DNA from 3 places in the Ferdinandcohnia salidurans genome. Region 3 is predicted to be linked to each of the others. Evidence: predicted binding sites of a transcription regulator. Region 3 holds the regulator's gene; each other region holds the start of a gene.

Evidence for each region. The regulator CtsR, encoded in region 3, represses protease genes until heat stress. The targets are predictions, from matches to a motif close to ATGGTCAATAAAGGTCAAACA.
Region 1: the regulator CtsR is predicted to act here: its motif matches at 1,435-1,455, upstream of clpP (ATP-dependent Clp endopeptidase proteolytic subunit ClpP).
Region 2: the regulator CtsR is predicted to act here: its motif matches at 3,748-3,768, upstream of ACFSFW_RS06525 (ATP-dependent Clp protease ATP-binding subunit).

Annotation. Positions count from the first base shown of each region.
Region 1 covers NZ_JBHUEK010000010.1:164,888-169,913, forward strand. The annotation lists gene whiA (DNA-binding protein WhiA) at 1-343, shown strand, start outside; gene ACFSFW_RS08130 (HPr family phosphocarrier protein) at 487-744, shown strand; gene clpP (ATP-dependent Clp endopeptidase proteolytic subunit ClpP) at 787-1,377, opposite strand; tRNA gene ACFSFW_RS08140 (tRNA-Arg) at 1,632-1,703, shown strand; gene ACFSFW_RS08145 (hypothetical protein) at 2,052-2,228, opposite strand; gene rpoN (RNA polymerase factor sigma-54) at 2,430-3,734, shown strand; gene ACFSFW_RS08155 (glutaredoxin family protein) at 3,760-4,002, shown strand; gene ACFSFW_RS08160 (sugar-binding transcriptional regulator) at 4,299-5,026, shown strand, end outside.
Region 2 covers NZ_JBHUEK010000008.1:126,184-131,209, forward strand. The annotation lists gene ACFSFW_RS06515 (GNAT family N-acetyltransferase) at 33-497, shown strand; gene ACFSFW_RS06520 (DMT family transporter) at 512-1,492, shown strand; gene ACFSFW_RS06525 (ATP-dependent Clp protease ATP-binding subunit) at 1,534-3,669, opposite strand; gene ACFSFW_RS06530 (YkvI family membrane protein) at 3,918-4,949, shown strand.
Region 3 covers NZ_JBHUEK010000011.1:465-5,490, forward strand. The annotation lists gene ACFSFW_RS09215 (MgtC/SapB family protein) at 242-943, shown strand; gene ACFSFW_RS09220 (CtsR family transcriptional regulator) at 1,129-1,590, shown strand; gene mcsA (protein-arginine kinase activator protein McsA) at 1,619-2,164, shown strand; gene mcsB (protein-arginine kinase McsB) at 2,168-3,265, shown strand; gene clpC (ATP-dependent protease ATP-binding subunit ClpC) at 3,262-5,026, shown strand, end outside.

The DNA.
Region 1 (5,026 bases), on a different contig from region 3:
TCAGGCATTGCTTCGTTTCGAGGATGTTCGCATTGTCCGTGACATGAGAAATTCGGTGAATCGCCTTGTCAATTGTGAAACAGCTAACCTAAATAAAACAATTGGGGCATCGATTCGACAGGTGGAAAATATCAGATACATTGATGAAACAGTTGGCCTAGGTATCCTACCTGATAAATTAAGAGAAATTGCTGAGCTTCGTGTGGCTTACCAGGATGTCACACTTAAAGAGCTAGGCGAAATGGTAACATCGGGTCAGATCAGTAAGTCGGGTATTAACCACCGACTTCGAAAAATTGATGAAATTGCTGATAAGCTCCGAGCAGGCCAATCTATAAAGTGAGCACCTTGCTCACTTGGAGAAAAATAAAGCGTTATCATTTTTTGAAAAAACATGAAACCTTTAGAGCTCAACCTACGTAATAATAGGAATACAAAAAAACACAACTTAAGAATGTACAGAAAAATTTGAGGAGGAAGAAACGAATGGTGGAAAGACATGTTGAGGTTGCTTTAAGAACGGGGTTACAAGCACGCCCTGCAGCGATGTTTGTTCAGGAAGCAAATAAATTTTCTGCAGATATCTTTTTAGAAAAAGACGGAAAAAAGGTAAATGCAAAAAGTATCATGGGTCTAATGAGTCTAGCGGTTGGCAGTGGTACAACAGTTACATTAATTGCTGATGGAAATGATGAAGAAGCAGCAGTTGAAGCATTAACTGAATTTGTTCAAAAAGAAGCATAAAAAAATCCTCTCACGACTAAATGTGAGAGGATTTTTTTGTTTCTATTTATTATCTTGTGGATACATAACCTTGTCGATTAGACCATATTCCATTGCTCTTTCAGCAGTCATAAAGTTATCGCGATCTGTATCTTTTTGAAGTACCTCAATTGGTTGGCCAGTACGTTCAGCTAAGATTTGGTTAAGCTTTTCACGTAAGAAAAGGATACGTTTAGCAGCAATTTCGATTTCAGTTGCTTGCCCTTGTGCTCCACCAAGTGGTTGGTGAATCATAACTTCACTGTTTGGAAGCGCAAAACGCTTGCCTTTTTCACCAGCAGCAAGTAAGAAAGCACCCATAGATGCAGCCATACCAATACAGATTGTAGAAACCTTTGGCTTAATGAACTGCATTGTGTCATAAATCGCCATACCAGCGGTAATTGAACCACCAGGGCTGTTAATGTATAAAGAAATATCTTTTTCAGGATCCTCAGCTGCTAGGAACAATAGCTGAGAGACGATTGAGTTAGCAACATTGTCATCAATCGCACTTCCAAGCATGATAATACGGTCTTTTAATAAACGTGAGTAAATATCATAGGCGCGCTCTCCACGGTTTGTTTGCTCAATAACTGTAGGGATTAAATTCATTTTACTTCCTCCTTTAAAACATATTAAAACATTACTATGTATTTCCATCATACAATTAAGGTCAGTAAAGGTCAAACAATTCGCTTTACTAACTTATCATATTCTACAAACATTTATGACATACCTTTATAGATGTGAAAAAAACAAAATTTCATACGTATACCATCATACCCGATTTGGAGTGTTTTAAACATACATCTTGCATTCAAAAGCGTTCTAGCCTATAATGATGAGTGCAGTTTCTATTCAGACATGCCCTCGTAGTGTAGTGGATAGCACAAGAGATTCCGGTTCTCTTATCGTGGGTTCGAATCCTGCCGAGGGCGCTAATGAAGAAAGGACCAGAGTATGATCTGGTCCTTTTTTGCATATTACGGTAATTCGTGCCTTTTTTCCTTAAAATCAGACGAAAAGGGAACGCAAACAAGCTAATCGTACCCTCACGAGTCGGAAATTGATCAAAGAGGGAACGCAAATCCTCTAATCGTACCCTCACAGGCAAGAAATCAACTCAAAAGGGAACGCAAACGCGTTAATCGTACCCTCATGCGCCAGAAATCAACTCAAAAGGGAACGCAAACCCACTAATCTTACCCTCACAATCCAGAAATCGAACAAAGATGGTAAGAAAAGCCCCACACTATCTCAACGCCAAAAATCTCTTCTCCAAATACCTAGTTATCCTTATACCCCAATGTCCCTTCGTACACATCCTCATCAACTGGATTCACAGCCCACATTGTTTGGATGGGATCAAATTCAGATGCGAACTCTTCGTTGTTTTTCGCCTTTTTTGCTTCATCCAAAGTTCCCGTAACCGGGCCGGTGTACATAATCTCATTTTTTCTCAACACAAATCACCTCTTTAAGGTAGATTCTTTCAAAAAATGAATAAAAATGCGTGCTAAAATTTAACTTTTTCGATACCATAGAAGTAAGATGAAATTAACGATAGAACATATTCAATAAAATAATGGAGTTCAACGCAAATCAAAAAAGTAAACGCTTCCATTTAACACAACTCTGGCGAAAGGGGGAAAACAAGAGTGAATATGCAGACTGGACTTTTTCAGCAACAATCATTAAAGCTAGTCATGACAAAGGAGTTAACTCAAGCTATAACTCTTTTACAATACTCTTCTTTGGATTTGACTAAATTTCTTGAAGAGCAAACATTAGAAAATCCCCTAATTGAAGTGAAACAAACGGATTTTAGTCGACGAACAAAATCAAAGGTCTCAAAAGAATCCTACACAAATCCGATTGACTATGTTGAAAAAAAAGAAACAACCCTTTATGAACACTTGCTTTCACAACTTTCATATATGAAAGTGAACAACGAAAAAAAGCGAACGATGGAATATATCATTCAACTCTTGGATAGCAACGGTTATCTGTATTTTCCTGAGGAGGAGATTGCAAGGGACCTCAATACCGATACAGAAACCATCGAAAGTGCGATTCACTATATTCAAAGTTTAGATCCGACTGGGGTAGGAGCAAGGTCCTTACAGGAATGCCTACTTCTACAACTGAGGAAATTGCCAAAACGGAATAGTCTTGCTGAAACTATTATTCAGGACTATTTTGAAGAATTCGCAGAAAAGTCTTGGAAGGAAATCGCGAAACAACTTGATGTAAAGCTTTTTGACATTCAACAGCTTTTTGACTTTATCCAAACCCTACAGCCAAGACCGGGTGCAGCTTTTCATGGTGGAGAGGCACACTATATTGTTCCGGACTTTGATATTCAAGTTGAAAATGGTGTTGTGGTAATGAACATGCACGATTCATATTTGCCAAAGGTTTCGTTAAATCTTCAGTATTACCAACACTTTTTACAAGAAAAAGATTCACAAACGAAATCCTATCTCCAAGAAAAAGTGGACCAGTGCCAATGGATTATGAGAAGTTTGGAACAGCGAAAACTCACCTTACAAAATGTCATGAATGAAATCATTAATCATCAATTGGAGTTCTTTCTAAAAGGACCAGCTCATCTAAAGCCACTAATAATGAGTGAAGTTGCACAAAGTTTGGACATTCATGAATCAACTGTAAGCCGTGCAGTAAAAGATAAATTTGTGCAAACTCCATTTGGTATTTTCGAAATGAAATATTTCTTTAGTCGCAACATCCAAACAACGGGATTAACCGATACGTCATCAACGCAAGTTAAGAACGTTTTAAAACAGCTGGTTGATGAGGAAAATAAACAAAAGCCTTTGTCAGACCAGGAGATTGTCAGTATACTTAAGGAAGAGCATGGTATTCTCGTGTCCAGAAGAACAATTGCAAAATACCGTGACCAATTAAATATACCATCTTCATCGAAGCGAAAAAGATATAGCAAGTAGATTGGAAGTGTAACAGTTGAGTCGCATTCAAGTCACCATGTATTCAAAGGAAAATTGCTCCCTTTGTACAAAAGCGAAGCAGGTTATCGAGGAATTAAGTGAAGAATTTCCTTTAGACCTCAATGAGGTTGATATTTATAAAGATGATGAACTTTTGGAAAAATATCAGATCATGATTCCTGTTATTGAAATTGACGGAAACGAAGTGGAGTATGGGATTATCCATAAAGAGGCCATCCAAGAATACCTAAATAGATATTTAAAATAATCTGACTGCCTAATAATTAGGCAGTTTAATTATTGCTTTCTTTTAAAAGTACTGGTACTATAGAAAATGTAACACGGCGATATACAAACTTTATTCAATACTGAATAAAGTTATGCCTCCGGCGGATGCCACAGATTTTCAAAGGAAATTTTTCGAGCAAGCACGAAAAAATCTGGGCGCAAATACGCTAAGGTGTATTTGATTTAACGAGTTGTTTTTTTTTACTGTAAGCGGGACATAATATGTCACATCGGGACAAAAGTAGTCCCTTATGGTAAAAAAGGGGAAATGAAATTATGAGTTCGATTATTGAGGTACAACAAAAATTATTACCTGATCTATTAGAGGTTATGCAGAAACGCCATGAGATCCTCAAATACATACGACTTATGCAGCCGATTGGAAGAAGGAATCTTTCTACGAGTCTTGGTCATAGCGAACGTGTCCTCCGCGGTGAAGTTCAATTTTTAAAAGAACAAAACCTTGTTGACTTTAGTACGGCTGGTATGAGCCTAACAAGTGAGGGTGCTGAACTATTAAAAGACCTTGAGGATGTCATGAAGGAAGTTTTAGGTTTACGGGTTTTAGAATCGAAGCTTAAGGAAAAGTTAAATATAAAAGGTGTGATTGTCGTTTCAGGCGATAGTGACACAACTCCTTGGGTGAAAAAAGAAATGGGAAGAGCTTGCGTTTCAAGAATAAAACAAAGGCTTTCTGGAGAAAATATCGTCGCAGTTACTGGTGGTACAACCCTCGTTGAGGTCGCAGAAATGATGACCCCGGATTCGAAAGGGCGAAGTATTTTATTTGTTCCAGCAAGAGGTGGACTAGGAGAACGAGTAGAAAATCAAGCAAATACCATTTGCGCAAAGATGGCCGAAAAAGCTTCTGGTGATTACCGACTCCTCCATGTACCTGATGTTGTGAGCAATGAAGCGTACCATTCCTTTGTGGCCGAACCATCGATTCGGGATGTCCTGAATTTGATTAAATCATCAAGTATGGTTGTTCACGGAATAGGAGA
Region 2 (5,026 bases), on a different contig from region 3:
TGCCAAACCGATTGTAAAGTGGGGGAGGGTAATTGAAAAAAATCATTTTACGTGATGTCACGATGGAAAATTTACTGGATGTCATTCGATTGAAATCGGAGGACAAAGAGTTTGCTTTATTTGAAAAATGGGTTGCTTCAAATGTTTTTTCACTTGCCCAGGCAAAAGTCCAACCAGATTGGGTAACAAAGGCAATTTACGATGGAACGCAATTAATTGGATTTACGATGTTCGGACTAGATAATGAACGAAATCGGTTTGAACTATGTAGGATTATGATTGATTATAAATTTCAAGGTAAAGGCTATGGTACAGCGGCAGTAAAGGAAATTATTGCAGAAATGATCAGGACATTGCCCTATTGTGATGAGATTTACTTGTCGGTTATTCCAACTAATAAAGCTGCAATCCATGTTTATACAGAAGCGGGATTTACGAAGACCGGTGAAATCATAAAAGGCTTTGTGGACGAAGATGTATATTGTTTTAAGGTGTAGGAAGGAGTAAATGAATGAAAGCCATACTCATTGGAATTGTTTCATCACTATTTTTTGCAGTTACATTTATTCTAAATCGTTCGATGGAGCTTTCAGGTGGTAGTTGGCTGTGGAGCTCTTCATTGCGTTATTTTTTTATGGTGCCATTTTTAATTGGGATTGTGCTCATTAGAGGGAATATGAAGGAATTGCTACATGAGTTAAAAACAAACCCCGTTACATGGATATTATGGAGTACGATTGGGTTTGGATTGTTTTATGCACCCCTTACATTTGCAGCTGCATCAGGTCCAGGTTGGCTGGTTGCGGGAACTTGGCAATTTGTGATTATTGCTGGATTGCTCGTTGTTCCGTTTTTCTATAAGACAGTAGAAACAAAGAATGGTATGCAAAGAGTTCGTGAAAAAATCCCTGTTAAAGGCCTTATTTTTTCTAGTCTTATTTTTATTGGGATTATCTTAATCCAACTTCAGGCTGCAGACGAAGGCATTGGAATGGAGATGTTTCTTGTAGGGATCCTTCCAGTTGTGGTGGCAGCTTTTGCGTATCCTTTAGGTAACAGGAAAATGATGCAGCATTGTAAAAATAACTTTGATACGTTTCAGCGTGTGCTTGGAATGACACTTGCATCGACCCCATTTTGGCTAATCATTGCAGGAATTGGCGGTGCTACTGTTGGACTTCCAAGTAAGGATCAAGTGTTTCAGTCCTTTATCGTAGGGATTTCCTCTGGGATTATCGCAACCGTGCTTTTCTTTTTTGCGACAGAGCTTGTTAAACATGATCAAAGTAAACTTGCTGCTGTAGAAGCAACCCAAGCTACACAGATTATTTTTGTCATATTTGGTGAGGTCCTACTATTAAGTGCACCAATGCCAACGATGTATTCCTTTGTTGGACTCATTATGATTGCTGGTGGTATGGTGCTACACAGCCTGTTCTCGAATCGAAAGACACCGATTAAAGTGACTGACCTTGAGACGAAGTCCATATAAAAAAATGCAGAGCTTTTGGGCTCTGCATTTTTAGTGGGAAATTATTTTACAACAATTTTATTTTCTTCAACTGTTACAATCAAGCTTGTTTGCTCTTCATTTTCTAGAAGAATATCTGTGATTTGGTCTTCAAGCTGTTCTTGGATAACACGGCGTAGTGGACGTGCACCAAAGGCTGGATGGTAACCAAGCTCAGCTAATTTTTGTTTCGCTTCATCGTCAACAGTGATGGTTACTTCTTGTTCTTTAAGAGTTGCTTCAAGATCATGTAACATTAAGTCGACAATTTGGAGCAGATGTTCTTTTTCAAGCTGTTTGAATTCGATGATTGCATCAAATCTGTTTAAGAACTCAGGCTTGAAGAAGGAACCAAGTGACTCAAGGATTGATGATTCCTTGTAGGCATCGGTTTCAGCCTTTTCAAAGCCAACCGTAATTTTCTTAGGAGCGCCAACTCCGGCATTACTCGTCATGATAATGACTGTTTCTTTGAAGCTTACTGTACGCCCTTGGCTATCTGTTAAACGACCATCCTCTAAAATTTGTAGGAACATATGTTGAACGTCTGGATGTGCCTTTTCAATTTCGTCTAAAAGGATGATGCTATAAGGATTACGACGAACTTTTTCAGTAAGTTGGCCAGCTTCCTCATGGCCGACATATCCAGGAGGTGAACCGATGATTTTAGAGACTGAGTGTTTCTCCATATACTCACTCATGTCGAGTCTAATCATGGCATCCTTCGAGCCGAATAATTCCTCTGCAAGAGTCTTCGTTAACTCTGTTTTACCTACACCAGTTGGTCCAACGAAGAGGAAGGAACCGATTGGGCGGTTTTTAGCCTTCAAACCTGCACGGCTACGACGAACTGCTTTCGCAACCTTTGTTACTGCTTCATCTTGACCAATTACTTTTTTGGCAAGATTTTCTGCAAGTTGTTTCATTTTTTGTTGTTCATTTTCTTGTAACTTACCAACAGGAATACCCGTTTTCTTTTCAATAATTTGTTGAATGTTTTCGACATCTATCATATGCTCTACGTTGTTTTCTGGATTATTTAATTGTTTTTCAAGCAGAATTTCTTGATGTCTTAATGTTGCTGCTAGTTCATAATTTTCCTCACCAGCAGCTTTTTCTTTTTCCGCTGCAATTTTTGAAAGCTCTTCTTCAATATTCTTTGGGTTTGTTCCACCAGATACTAGGTTCATTTTTGAACCAGCTTCATCAAGCAAGTCAATGGCTTTGTCTGGTAAAAAGCGATCCTGAATGTAGCGATGTGATAATGTTACACAGGCGCGAATTGCTTCATCTGAGTATTTTACACCATGGAAGTCTTCATATTTGCTTTTAATTCCTTCAAGAATCTGAATCGCTTCATCAATCGATGGTTCTTCCACAATAACAGGTTGGAAGCGGCGCTCAAGTGCAGCGTCTTTTTCAATTTCTCGATATTCTTTTAAGGTTGTTGCACCGACCACTTGAAGCTCACCACGAGCAAGAGCTGGTTTTAAAATATTTCCTGCATCCATTGATCCTTCTGCAGATCCTGCACCCACTAAAAGGTGAATTTCATCGATAAATAGAATAATATTTTTACGTTTTTGAAGCTCCGCAATTAATTGCTTCATTCGTTCTTCAAATTGACCACGGATTCCCGTGTTTGCAACTAATGATGCGACATCTAGTAAATAAACCTGTTTATTTGAAAGCTTGTTAGGTGCTTTTCCTTCAGCAATAAGTAGGGCTAATCCTTCTGCAATTGCAGTTTTACCTACACCCGGTTCCCCAATTAGAACGGGGTTATTTTTATTACGGCGGTTTAATATTTCAATGACACGCCCAATTTCCTCATCACGGCCAATCACTGGGTCGATTAGTCCAGCTTTCGCCATTTGAGTAAGGTTCCGTCCAAATTGATCAAGAAGACCTCCGCCATTTCCACCGTGTTTTGTTTGTGTTTGTTGTTGGTTGATTCCCATTTGTTGACCGAAGGCATTGCCTTTAAAAAGGTCATCAAATGTGAAATTAGGGAAACCGTTCAATCCTGAAGGTATTTTCATGTTGTTCTTCTCCTTCGCATAACACTCACTGCAAAGTTGAATTTGTCGCTTTTCATGGTTAAGTTGAAGATGTAATTGAACAGTAGCTTCATTTTGATTACATGCTTGACAAATCATAAACAAATACCTCCTTGAATTTTTGACTATCTTTGACTAATGAAATAAATGAAATAGGTCATGTGTGATGATCTGTAACGTTTGACCATCTTTGACCTTATGTCTACATTATACTTTGACCATTTTTGACTTTCAAGCGAAAAGTCCTAGCAATTTTTTCCGCATGTTTCCGAAATAATAGCTCGTCTTATTTATAGAACTTGTACATATATATCAAGTAATAGAGATAAACAATGAGGTGGCTATTTGTGCGAGGGAATTGGGGAGCAGCATTTCAGATTGGTGCTGTATATGTTGGAACCATCGTAGGAGCAGGCTTTGCAACAGGTAGAGAAATTGTTGAGTTTTTTACCCGGCATGGTGTATATGGCTTGGTAGGAATCTGCATCAGCGGTTTCCTATTTATATGGTTAGGAACAAGAATTATGATTATCGCAAACCGAATTCAAGCTGATTCATATAAAGAATTTAATGAATATTTATTTGGGAAAAAAATAGGGTTTGTTGTGAATGCACTTATGCTCCTTGTCCTAATTGGAGTAACTTCCGTTATGCTTTCTGGTGCAGGAGCGGTTTTTCATGAACAATTGGGAATATCCTATCAGCTCGGAATCCTGTTGACGGCGGGGCTTTCCATCTTTGTTTTGACATATGGAGTTAAAGGCTTATTTGGAGTGAACATGTTTGTTGTTCCAATTATGATATTCTTTAGTGTCGTTTTAGCAGTAGAGGTCATAGCAACGGATGCAACGGTCCTGTTGAGTCGGCCAGAAATTGAGTCGCAAAGCGCTAAATGGTTGATTTCACCGTTTTTATATTCGGCTTTTAATTTGACAATGGCGATGCCCGTATTAGTTCCGCTTGCAAAGGAAATTGATCATGAAAATACATTAAGATGGGGCGGTTTTATCGGTGGTGGCGCATTATGTCTCATTTTATTTACGAGCCACATATCATTATCCGCACTACCAGACGTAGAAAGTTTTGAAATTCCGATGGCTGAAGTGATGAAAAATTTCATGGCTGCGTTTTACTGGTTGTACATCCTTGTGATTTATGGAGAAATCTTTACGTCTGTGATCGGAAACCTATTTGGCCTTGAGCGCCAACTGAAAAATGTAATTAAACTACCATCCATTATAATTGTGTTTGGTATATTATCGATTGCCTATGTGATAAGTCAATTAGGTTATGGCTCATTGATTTCATTCTTATATCCGTTGTTTGGGTATATGAGTTTGATTTTATTAGTACTGTTGGCAAGACCGATGAAGCGCTAACCGAGGGAATAATCAAAACCTGGATAAATGAAACTATATAAGAGGAAAAATAAAGAGGTATAATCAACCTCTTTATT
Region 3 (5,026 bases):
TAATTTTTACATCCTCATGAATATCATTAATTTGTATCAGATTGTTTATGATAAAAATGTCTTAGTTATAAGTATTAATTACTATTCTAAAAAAATGGGTCCTCAGAAATCATAATTTAATTGATGAATCGTATACTTATAAAACACTAAATTTTTTTCTTGTTTAAAAAAGGGGATTTAGATTGCCTATCGAATACCTAATAAAAGGTTTTTGCATATATATAAAAGGGGAGGATGTAACATGATTGATTTTATTGCATCGTTCCAAACAGAAGAATTTTTAACGATGTCGATACGTATTTTTTTAGCGGCGTTATTGTGCGGGTTAGTTGGATTGGAGAGGGAAGTACATAAACACCCTGCTGGGTTTCGTACACATTTGCTAGTTGGGGTCGGCTCTTGTTTAATGATGTTAATGTCGATTTACGGGTTTCAACCTTATTTAGAAATGAGTACAAATGTACGTTTTGATCCAGCGCGGATTCCTTCCTATGTTATTAGTGGTATTGGATTTTTAGGTGCTGGTACCATTCTTGTTAGGGATGCAACGGTACGGGGGTTAACGACTGCAGCTTCCATTTGGGTGGTTGCCGGTCTAGGGTTAATTATCGGGTTAGGGATGTATGCGCCTGCCATATTAACCACAATAGTTGTTTTATTGAGCCTCATTTTTCTTAATCGATTTGAGGAATTCTTCTTTAAATCCAGAAAAAGAAAAGTTGTCCATATCATTATCAATGAAGATATATCCTCATTTTCTTCGATCTTACAATTATTTAAAGATAATGGTTTTCGGGTAAGGGATTTTAATATTAAGTACTCGAAGGATAAAATTAATAATAATTGCCAGTACACAATTGATGTTGAGGTCGGAAGTAAAAATGAACGTTTGCGATTGTATGAAGAAATGTCAAAACAAGAAATGGTGCAAAAAATTTTCTGATTTGGTGTTTAGAGGGGTACTAGATTTGGAAAGTATAGGATAGTAAATGCCTTGAAAATGATTGCCTAAGTAATTTTGACGTTCAATTTGAAAAGCGAAACAGTTGAAAAATTAGTGCAGTCATTTTATATTATAGTTATAGTCAAATATAGTCAAAGTCAAGGTCAAGGTGAGGTGTGGTCATAATGAGGAATATATCTGATATCATCGAACACTATCTAAAAAGTGTTCTTGATACAAGTGATCGAGCTATAGTTGAAATAAAAAGAAGTGAGATTGCCGATAAATTTGAATGTGTCCCATCTCAAATTAACTATGTAATAAATACACGATTTACGCTGGAGAGAGGCTATTTAGTTGAAAGTAAACGAGGTGGCGGGGGTTATATTCGTATTATGAAGGTAAAAACGAATAATGATTCTCAGTTGATTAATCAACTCGTTCGCCTTATAGACAAACGGATTTCACAAACGAGTGCTGAAGATGTGATTTTGCGCTTGGTTGAGGAGGAAGTGATCTCGAAAAGAGAGGCGAAGATCATGCTTAGTGTAATTGATCGTTCCGTTCTGTTTATTGAGCTTCCTCATCGGGATGAGCTGAGAGCACGAATGTTAAAGGCAATGCTAACATCCCTCATGTATAGATAATAAGGTTAGAAGTAGGAAGGTGCTTAACATGATATGCCAAGAATGCAATCAACGTCCTGCCACATTACATTTTACAAAGATTATTAACGGTGAAAAGACAGAGGTTCATATATGTGAACATTGTGCTCAAGAAAAAAGTGAGATGTTTATGTTTCCAGGCACATCTGGCTTTTCAATAGATAACTTATTAGCAGGACTTCTACAATTTGAACCACTTGCAGGTTCAAAGCAAAATGCTTTTCAACAAAATGAGATTTTACAATGTAAAAACTGTAAAATGACTTTTCAACAATTTGCAAAGGTAGGTCGGTTTGGCTGCTCGCATTGCTATCCAACCTTTGAAAAACAACTTACCCCAATCTTAAAACGTCTGCATAGCGGTAATACACATCATACAGGGAAAATTCCAAAACGAATCGGAGGCTCCTTCCATATCCGAAAAGAGATTGAACAATTAAAGCTAAAGATGCAGGAATATATTTCCCTAGAGGAATTTGAAAAGGCTGCAGAAGTTCGTGACCACGTAAGGGCTTTAGAGAAAAAGCTAAGTGGTTACAAAGAGGGGGAGGTATAATCAATGTCACTTGAGCATTTTATCAATCAAGCCTTAAGCTCTTGGATGAGTCAAGAAGGGCCGGATTCGGATATTGTCTTAAGTTCAAGGATCAGGCTTGCTCGAAATTTGAAAAATGTCCCCTTTTCAACGGTTTATTCAAATGAAGAAGCTCAGCAAATTGTGGAAGTCTTCCAAAAGGGCTTTTCAGGAAAGAGTTTTCCGTCAATTGGAGAAATGGAATTATTAAAAATGATGGATCTCCAACCAATTGAGAAGAGGGTGCTTGTTGAAAAACATTTGATAAGTCCACATTTAGCTGAGGACTCTCCATTTGGAGCTTGTCTTTTATCTGAAAATGAAGAAATTAGCATTATGATTAATGAAGAAGACCATATTCGAATACAATGTTTATTCCCGGGGTTACAATTATCTGAAGCTTTACGGGTTGCAAATAACCTAGATGATTGGATTGAAGAGCATGTCGATTACGCATTTGATGAAACAAGAGGTTATTTAACCAGCTGCCCGACGAATGTAGGGACTGGGATACGTGCTTCTGTGATGATGCATCTGCCAGCACTTATCTTAACTCATCAAATGAGTCGAATTATCCCGGCAATCAATCAGCTTGGCCTTGTTGTAAGAGGAATATATGGTGAAGGCAGTGAGGCGTTAGGAAATATTTTTCAAATTTCTAATCAGATTACGCTTGGAAAGACAGAAGAAGATATTGTTGAAGATTTAGAGAGTGTTGTTGCTCAGCTGATTGCGCAAGAACGTTCTGCACGAGAAGCTTTGGTAAAAACCTCTAATATTCAGTTAGAGGACCGAGTATTCCGTTCCTATGGTGTTTTAGCTAATAGTCGGATCATTGAATCGAAGGAAGCAGCAAAGTGTTTATCAGATGTCCGATTAGGTATAGATCTTGGCTATATAAAAGATATATCAAGAAGTATCCTTAATGAACTCATGGTTTTAACACAACCTGGATTCTTACAATCATATGCTGGTGGGGCATTAAGGCCAAATGAAAGAGACGTTAAAAGAGCGTCTATCATTCGAGAAAGATTGAAGCTAGAAAATAATAAGACTACTGACATGGAGGGTGATGGGTTATGATGTTTGGCAGATTTACTGAGCGTGCACAAAAGGTATTAGCTTTAGCTCAAGAGGAAGCTGTACGATTAGGGCATAACAATATTGGAACTGAACATGTATTATTAGGTCTTATTCGCGAAGGCGAAGGAATCGCAGCAAAGGCCTTACTTGCATTAGGATTAGGACCTGAAAAAATTCAAAAAGAGGTAGAAGCTTTAATCGGACGTGGTCAAGAGGGATCACAGACGATTCATTATACCCCACGTGCAAAAAAGGTAATCGAGTTATCCATGGATGAGGCTCGTAAGCTAGGTCACTCTTATGTGGGTACAGAACATATCCTACTGGGATTAATTCGTGAAGGGGAAGGCGTCGCTGCACGAGTATTAAACAATCTTGGAGTGAGCTTAAATAAAGCCCGTCAGCAGGTTCTTCAGCTATTGGGAAGCAATGAGTCATCATCAGGACATCATGGTGGAGGCTCTACAAATGCCAATACCCCAACTCTTGATAGTTTAGCGCGTGATTTAACTGCGATTGCAAGAGAAGGAAGCCTTGATCCAGTTATTGGCCGTAGTAAAGAAATTCAACGTGTGATTGAGGTACTTAGCCGTCGTACGAAAAACAACCCAGTTCTAATTGGAGAGCCTGGTGTTGGTAAAACGGCAATTGCAGAAGGATTAGCACAGCAAATTATCAATAATGAAGTACCAGAAACGCTTCGTGATAAAAGAGTAATGACCCTTGATATGGGTACTGTGGTTGCGGGTACTAAATACCGCGGGGAATTTGAAGACCGCCTAAAAAAGGTAATGGATGAAATTCGTCAAGCTGGCAATATCATTCTATTTATAGATGAACTCCACACCCTAATTGGAGCAGGTGGAGCAGAAGGCGCAATTGATGCGTCAAACATCTTAAAACCATCACTTGCTCGTGGTGAACTACAATGTATTGGTGCTACAACGTTAGACGAATATCGAAAATATATTGAAAAGGATGCTGCTTTAGAGCGACGCTTCCAACCAATTCAAGTGGATGAACCAACTGTTGAAGAATCTATTTTAATTTTAAAAGGATTACGCGACCGTTATGAAGCGCATCATAGAGTATCAATCTCAGATGAGTCTATCGTTCAAGCTGTTAAACTGTCAGATCGCTATATTTCAGACCGCTTTCTGCCAGATAAAGCAATTGACTTGATTGATGAGGCTGGTTCAAAGGTTCGTCTTCGTTCATACACTGCACCACCAAATTTAAAGGAGCTTGAACAAAAGCTTGAAGAGGTTCGCAAGGAAAAGGATGCAGCGGTTCAAAGTCAAGAGTTTGAAAAAGCAGCATCATTACGTGATTCCGAGCAACGTCTTCGTGAGCAGTTAGAAGAAACGAAGAAAAACTGGAAGGAAAAGCAAGGGCAAGAGAACTCTGAGGTTACAGTGGATGATATCGCAATGGTCGTATCAAGCTGGACTGGGGTTCCTGTATCAAAGCTAGCACAAACTGAAGCGAATAAATTATTAAACATGGAAGAAATCCTCCACTCACGAGTAATCGGTCAGGAAGAGGCAGTTAAAGCCGTTTCCAAGGCAGTTAGACGTTCACGTGCAGGATTAAAAGATCCGAAGCGCCCAACGGGTTCATTTATTTTCCTTGGCCCAACAGGTGTAGGTAAGACAGAACTGGCTCGTGCTCTAGCTGAATCTATTTTCGGCGATGAAGATGCGATGATCCGTGTAGATATGTCTGAGTATATGGAGAAGCATTCCACATCTAGACTAGTGG